3 regions of the Halomonas halophila genome follow, and region 1 is predicted to be linked to each of the others. Evidence: riboswitches for the same ligand, from Rfam matches in the RefSeq annotation. Region 1 holds a riboswitch; each other region holds the start of a gene.
What was found. Region 1 has a riboswitch for cobalamin ahead of QWG60_RS10200 (ABC transporter substrate-binding protein). Riboswitches for the same ligand answer to the same signal wherever they lie in the genome.
Positions count from the first base shown of each region.

Region 2: it holds a riboswitch for cobalamin, as region 1 does, so the genes downstream of both, QWG60_RS11835 (AAA family ATPase) here and QWG60_RS10200 (ABC transporter substrate-binding protein) in region 1, are expected to answer to the same signal.
Region 3: it holds a riboswitch for cobalamin, as region 1 does, so the genes downstream of both, QWG60_RS11880 (TonB-dependent receptor domain-containing protein) here and QWG60_RS10200 (ABC transporter substrate-binding protein) in region 1, are expected to answer to the same signal.

Region 1 covers NZ_CP129121.1:2,200,793-2,203,050, reverse strand. Annotated here, with positions in the region: gene QWG60_RS10205 (pseudoazurin) at 1-195, opposite strand, end outside; gene QWG60_RS10200 (ABC transporter substrate-binding protein) at 240-1,241, opposite strand; cobalamin riboswitch at 1,345-1,537, opposite strand; gene QWG60_RS10195 (ABC transporter substrate-binding protein) at 1,622-2,258, opposite strand, start outside.
Region 2 covers NZ_CP129121.1:2,524,036-2,526,293, reverse strand. Annotated here, with positions in the region: gene QWG60_RS11840 (ABC transporter substrate-binding protein) at 1-318, opposite strand, end outside; cobalamin riboswitch at 575-799, shown strand; gene QWG60_RS11835 (AAA family ATPase) at 923-2,258, shown strand, end outside.
Region 3 covers NZ_CP129121.1:2,532,982-2,535,239, reverse strand. Annotated here, with positions in the region: gene QWG60_RS11890 (histidine phosphatase family protein) at 1-408, shown strand, start outside; gene QWG60_RS11885 (bifunctional adenosylcobinamide kinase/adenosylcobinamide-phosphate guanylyltransferase) at 360-782, shown strand; cobalamin riboswitch at 1,031-1,197, shown strand; gene QWG60_RS11880 (TonB-dependent receptor domain-containing protein) at 1,287-2,258, shown strand, end outside.

The DNA.
Region 1 (2,258 bases):
GCCGTCGATGGTCGCCGCGTTGTGCCCCGGGGCGGCGTCGACGAACGTCACAGTGTCGCCGGGTTGCACGTGCAGGTAGCCGGGCTCGAAGGGCATCGGCCCGGTGGCGTTGCGGTTCAGCATCTTCACGGTGTGCGTCTCGGCCATCGCGGAGAAGGGCAGCAGGCTCAGCAGCAGGATCAGGCGTTTCAGCATGGTATTGCTCGATATCGTAGTGGATCGGTGGTGCGGGCGGCGGTTCACGGCGAGAGCTCGAAGTCGGCCAGTCGGTCGGTCAGTCGCTCCAGGGCGAAGATCGCCCGGATCGAGGGATCCATGGCATGGGCATCGATCTCGACGATGCGGTCGTTGCGCACGGCCGGCATTTCACGGGTGACCGGGTCCGTGTCGAGGAACTCACGCTTGACGGTGATATCGTCGGCTGGAAGGCGACGTCTATCCATCCGCGCCGCGGCGATGAAGGAGGGATGGCCGCGGGCGATGGTCTCCCAGCCGACGGTGGGCCATTCCTCCTCGGAGGCGATGACGTTGGTGATGCCGAGCGTGGCCATCATCCAGCCCGGCACGCCGTTGGCCCCGGCGACGTAGGGGGCGATGGCCAGGTCGGCGGAGGAGTACCAGAACACGCCGCGGATATCCTTCGGCAGCGCCATTGCCCGAGCCCGCTCCTTGGCGGCCTCCTCGCGTGCGCGAAGATCGGCGATCACCTCGTCGCCGCGCGCCGAGACGTCGAAGATCCTGGCCAGCGTCGCGATGCCGTCATAGAGCAGCTCGGGGTCGAACGGGGTCGTGCGGGTGCCGTCGAGGCTGTTCCGATTGTGCTTGCCGACACAGTCGGTCGGCATGACCCAGCTGGGAATGGCGATGTCATCGAACATCTCGGGGGTGCCGACGGCGCCCTGGGGGCCGATCATCCACTGGTAGGCCGTCACCACCAGGTCCGGGTGCTGGCCGACCACGCTTTCATAGCTCGGCGCATTGTTCGACAGCCGCGTCACGTCGGCATCGACCTCGGTGAAGCGGTCGAGTACGGGGTTGACCCATAGTGCCGTGCCAACGACCTTCTCGGAAAGGCCCAGCAGGTAGAGGATCTCGGTGGTGGCCTGGCCGACGCTGACGACCCGTTCGGGCGGCCGTTCGACGGTGATTTCGTGGCCGCAGCTCGATAGCGTGAGGGGATAGTCGGTGGCGGCCAGGGCCGTCTGCCCCAGGCAAAGGCTCGCGGCGATTGCCGTGGTCATTCTCAACATCATGTACATTCCCGTGCATGATGAGCGGACGACCGGGGCGTCCACCAGGCGGACCATCCCCCTGGTGCGGGTACCGCCCAAGCCGACCCGCTCGGTTAGTCGATAGGGGTCGGCAGGTCTCCTGACTGACGGGTCATCGCTAGCTCACCTTCCCGAACGCTGCGTTCAGTGGCGTCATCGAGCCTCGCTAACCGCCTACAGTTGCGGGGGCAGTTCCGTTTCGCGCGGGTATCGCGGCGGATTCCCTCTTAGGTTCCCTGAGGAACACCGACCCGGCCAGTCTAGAGCGCGGAGGTGCACGACGCCATCTTCCTTCCAGGGCGGCGCTGCAGCCTTCGTGACCGATGCGGCGTTCGTGCCCGCGGAGTGCGCTAGTCGTCCGTCGGCGGCTCGGCCGTCAGCGCCGCGCGGAAGAGCTCGCCGATGCGCGTCCGGCTTCTGGCGTACCAGGCCTCGTCCTTGATCACCGCGCCGCCGGCGTTGAGCGGATGGGTGGGCAGGTGCAAACGCATGTCGATGCCGCTGTCGGCATGGGTGGTGACCCCCTGCATGGCGCTGTGGCGTGACGGGCCGTAGGGAATGTAGCGCGTCAGTGCCGCCTGGCGCTCGCTGGCGGTGGCGAAGCGGATGAAGCGCCGTGCCGCCTCGGGGTGCGGGGCGTGGCGCGGGATCGCCCACACCTCGTGCTCCTGGACCTGGCCGTCCCAGAGGATGGCGATCGGCGCGTCGCGATGGGCCATGGCATCGAAGAAGCGCCCGTTGTAGCCCGAGGCCATGGCCACTTCGCCGTCGAGCAGCAGCTCGACCGGCGTGCTGCCGGTCTCCCACCAGCGCCGTTCCTCGAGCCCCGCCAGCCGGGCGAAGGCCAGCGACAGGCCGCGGCGGGTGCTGAGCAGCCGGTACAGCTCCTCGCGGGGCACGCCGTAGGACAGCAGGGCCCATTCGAGATTGACCGAGGGCGTGCGCTGCAGCGCCCGAGGGCCGGGGAAACGATGCTGGTCGAACAGG
Region 2 (2,258 bases), 320 kb from region 1:
GTCCGGCCGCCTGTTCACGACCGCCTCGAAGCTCGGGTCATTGTCGGCGATGCGCTCGATATCGGTGTTGGCTTCGCGGAATTCCGGCAGCACTGGCGTGAACCAGACCGATGTGCCGACGACGCGATCGGCGAGCCCCAGAGCGTAGAGAATTTCGGTCGCCGACTGACCGACGGTGACGGTTCGTTCCGGCGCGGCATCGACGTGAATGTCGCGGCCGCAATTCATCATCGTCAGCGGATAATGTGTCGCCTCCGCTCCGGCGGATGACGCCGTAATGAGTGAGAGCACTGCCAGTAGTCTACGAGCGAGAGTCATGCGTCGGTGTCCAGGTGGGGGAGGGGAAGTGGCCGACCGGCGACGGGAGATTGCCACGAGTTTCGAGGCGTTTTCCACTCCCATCGACGCCTGCGTCGACGCCGACTTTGAGGAGAGGCCGGCGACCTGCGCGCGAGGCTTTTCCGCGAAAATAAAAAGTTATGTTATATCATAACAAATCTATCCGGCAAGGGGCTTGCTTGCCGTCGCTGGTCGAGTGCGTGGTCGATTGCGCGGGACATGGCCGGTCCATTACGATACCCCTCCGAAGACAGGTGCCCCTGAGGTTCAGGGGATAATCGGGAAGTCTGGTGAGGCCACGGCCGATCCCAGCGCTGCCCCCGCAACGGTAATGAAGCGCGATCCGCGACGACCACTGGCGACATGCCGGGAAGGTGCGGATCACGGCACGACGCCCACGGCCATGCCCCGGCGAGTGCCCCTTCTGAGCCCGGAGACCGGCCTGTCACGTCGAGTCATTCCATGCCGGTGCGGTGGGCACCGAGAGGATCACCATGCCCGTGTTTGTCGATTCCCCCTCCCGGCGGAGCCTCCGCCGCGATGCGCGTCCCGCGTCCGTCTGCCGTTTCTCGGCCGTGACGCCATGAGCGCCGTTGCCGAATTTCCTTTCGTCGCCGTCGTCGGCCAGCCGGCGCTCAAGACCGCGCTGCTGCTCAGCGTTGTCGATCCGCGCCTCGGCGGCGTGCTGATCAGCGGTCCCAAGGGCAGTGCCAAGTCGACCCTGGCCCGGGCGCTGGCGGAGATTCTGCCGCGCGATGCCGAGGGCCGGCGACCGTCGCTGGTGACCCTGCCGCTGGGCGCTAGCGAGGAGCGCCTGACCGGCAGCCTGGATCTGCAGCGGGTGCTCGCCGACGGCGAGGCGCGCTTCCAGGAGGGCCTGCTGGCCCGCGCCCACGGCGGCCTGCTGTACGTCGACGAGGTCAACCTGCTGCCGGATGCGCTGGTCGACCTGCTGCTCGACGTGGCCGCCAGCGGCGTCAACCGCGTCGAACGCGACGGCCTGAGCCACGCCCACGCCGCGCGCTTCAGCCTGATCGGCACCATGAATCCCGACGAGGGCGAGCTGCGCCCGCAGCTGCTCGACCGCTTCGGCCTGTGTGTCGAGCAGTCGGCGAGCCCCGGCGTGGCCGAGCGCGTGGCGATCCTGCGCCAGCGCGAGGCCTTCGACCGCGACCCGCGTGCCTTCGTCGACGCCCACGAGGCCGAGCAGGCGGCGCTGACCCGGCGCCTGGCCGAGGCCCGCGAGCGCCTTCCCGACATCGTCGCCGACGATGACATCTACGAGCGCATCGCCGAGCGCAGTGAGGCCGCCGGGGTCGAGGGGCTGCGCGCCGATGTCACCTGGCACCGCGCCGCCCGGGCCCATGCGGCCTGGCGCGGTGCGGCGCGCGTCGAGCGTGAGGACCTGGACGTCGTCGAGCCTTGGGTGCTGGCCCATCGCCGCACCGCCGCCCCCGACGACAACGGCAGCGGCTCCGACTCCGACTCCGGCGCCGGCGGGAACGGGGCTGGCGAGGGCGGGTCCGGCATGAACCGGGCTGGCGAGCCTGACACGGGCCGCGGCAGGGCGAGCAGCGACGATTCACGCAAGCCGGCCCCCGAGGCCCCCGGTGGCGATTCGCAACCTCAGGGCCAGTGGGGCGCCATGCCGCCGGTCGTGCAGTCGAGCGTCGCGATGCTGATGCCGTCGCTGCCCGAGACGACCGCGCCCAAGGCCGCTGGGGTCTCGGCTTCGGCCTCATCGAGCCGGCGCCCCGGCCGCCAGGTCGGCCGCCGCCGGGATCGTCGCCAGGCCGAATCTGGCGATCCCACGCCGCGCCCGGACTGGTTCGCGACCCTGCTCGAGCACCGCGGTCGACGCCCCTGGCGTCGCCTGTGCTATCGCCGCCCGCGCAGCGGTCAGCCGATGCTGCACCTGG
Region 3 (2,258 bases), 330 kb from region 1:
AGCGGCGCACCGCGCCTCGATGCCCGGCTACGCGAGCTGGCCTTCGGCGACTACGAGGGGCGGACCTGGGCCGAGCTCAAGGACGATCCCGACTATCGCGCCTGGGTCGACAGCCAGGGTCGGCTGGCCACGCCCGGCGGCGAGTCCGCCGACGACCTCTGGGCGCGGCTCTCGGCCTGGCTCGAGGAGGTGCTGGCCGAGGCGCGGAAGGCGGGCCATCGCCGCGTGCTGGCGGTCAGCCACGGCGGCGCCATCCGCGAGCTGCGCCGGCGTCTGGAAGACGCGGACTTCTGGGACGGCGTGGTCGGCCAGGCCCAGGGGCGGCGTTTCACGTTCACACTCGAGGAGGACGGCTGGTCATGCAGCTCTTCATCGGCGGTGCCTGCGCCGGCAAGCGCGATCTCGTAGCGGCGCGCTTCCCCGACGCCGGCTGGGCTCGGATCGACGAGCTGGGGCTCGACGGCCGCGAGCATGACCTGCGCCCGGGCGCGGTGCGGGTGCTGACCGGCTGGACGCGCTGGCTGGAAAACGCGCTGGCCACGGAGCCCGACGATGACCGGCTGCGCGCGCGGCTGGTCGCGTCGCTCGACGCGCTGAAAGACGCCGAGCGGGAGGCGAGGGGAGAGATCGTGCTGATCCTGCCCGAGATGGGCCGCGGCATCGTGCCCATGGACGCGGCGGACCGACGCCTGCGCGATCTGGCCGGCTGGCTGGCACAGGATGCCGCCGCCCGCGCCGAATCGGTCTGGTATGTGCGCCATGGGTTGGCGCGGAGATTGTGAGGGCCTTGCTCCGGCCCCAGAGACATCACTCGGGGCTTTCCCGGCGACAGGTCTCTGAGGGGCGCTGTGAACCCATCCCGGGGCGCTACTTTTGCCATCCATGGCAAAAACCCCCTCTACGACCTGTCCCCGGCGCCCCTCACCTCGTGCCAACGTCTCCATGCCGCGTTGACGCCCCGGTAGGCGATTGCTAGCTTACGCCGCACTCTCGGGTGACCCGCCAGTCTGTCCTGTCGGCAGGCGCAACAGGCCCCGACAAGAAGGGCGAGGGTAAACGGGAAGTCGGTGATCCAGTCCGACGCTGCCCCCGCAACGGTGATCGAGTCACGCACCGCCACATGCCACTGTGCCACGCACGGGAAGGCGGCGGTGTGGAGGCGCACAGGCGCCTCGCTCGTCAGCCCGGAGACCGGCCCGAGAGCCAGCGCCGCAATGGGCGAGACAGCCCGCGGCTGGATAAAAACCGATACGCCGTGCGGGTGAGCACGGTGAGCAAGGACTCCCATGAACAAGCCCTATCCCTCCCGCGGCCTGGCGTTTGCCCTGGCCGCGCTGCCGCTGGCCGTCCAGGCCCAGGGCGAGGCCGCCGATGACGCCGCCGCCGAGACCCTCAACCCGCTGGTGGTGACCGCCGCTCTGGCGCCGCGCACCGCCGACGAGAGCCTGGCCTCGGTCACCGTGATCGACGAGGACCAGCTGCGCCGTCAGGACCCGACGGACATTACCGATGCGCTGCGCGCCCAGCCCGGCGTCGACGTGACCTCCAGCGGCGGCTTCGGCAAGACCACCAGCGTCTACCTGCGTGGCACCGGCAGCGAGTCCACGCCGCTGATGATCGACGGTATCCGGCTGCGCTCCGCCACCGCTGGCGGCCCGGCCTGGCAGTTTCTCGAGCCGCGCATGTTCGAGCGCGTCGAGATCGTGCGTGGCCCCCGCGGCAGCCTCTACGGCGCCGACGCCGTGGGCGGCGTGGTCCAGCTGTTCACCCCCGAGGGCGAGGGCGAGCCGGCCCCGCGCATCACGCTCGGCGGCGGCAGCTTCGATACCCGCCGTGCCAGTGCCTCGCTGTCCGGCAGCGAGGGGGGCACCCGCTACTATGTGGCCGCCAGCCGACTGGAGAGCGACGGCTACGAGATCGTCGACGGCGAGGGCGACAAGGGCTACGACAACACCACCGGTCTGATGCGCCTCTCGCACACCTTCGCCGGCGGCGCCGAGCTGGGCGTGCTGGCGCTGCGGGCGCGCGGCAATACCGAGTTCGATGCCTTCGGCACTCCCGCCGATACCGATTACGTGCAGCAGGTGGCCGGCGTCTACGGTGAGCTGCCGATCACCGAGACCTGGTCCAGCCGCCTGACGCTGAGCGAGGCGAGGGACAAGCAGGCAACGCCGCTGTATGGCAGTGTCTTCGATACCCAGGCGCAGACGGCACGCTGGGAAAATACCCTGGACCTGGGGCCGCACCAGCTGGTCGTC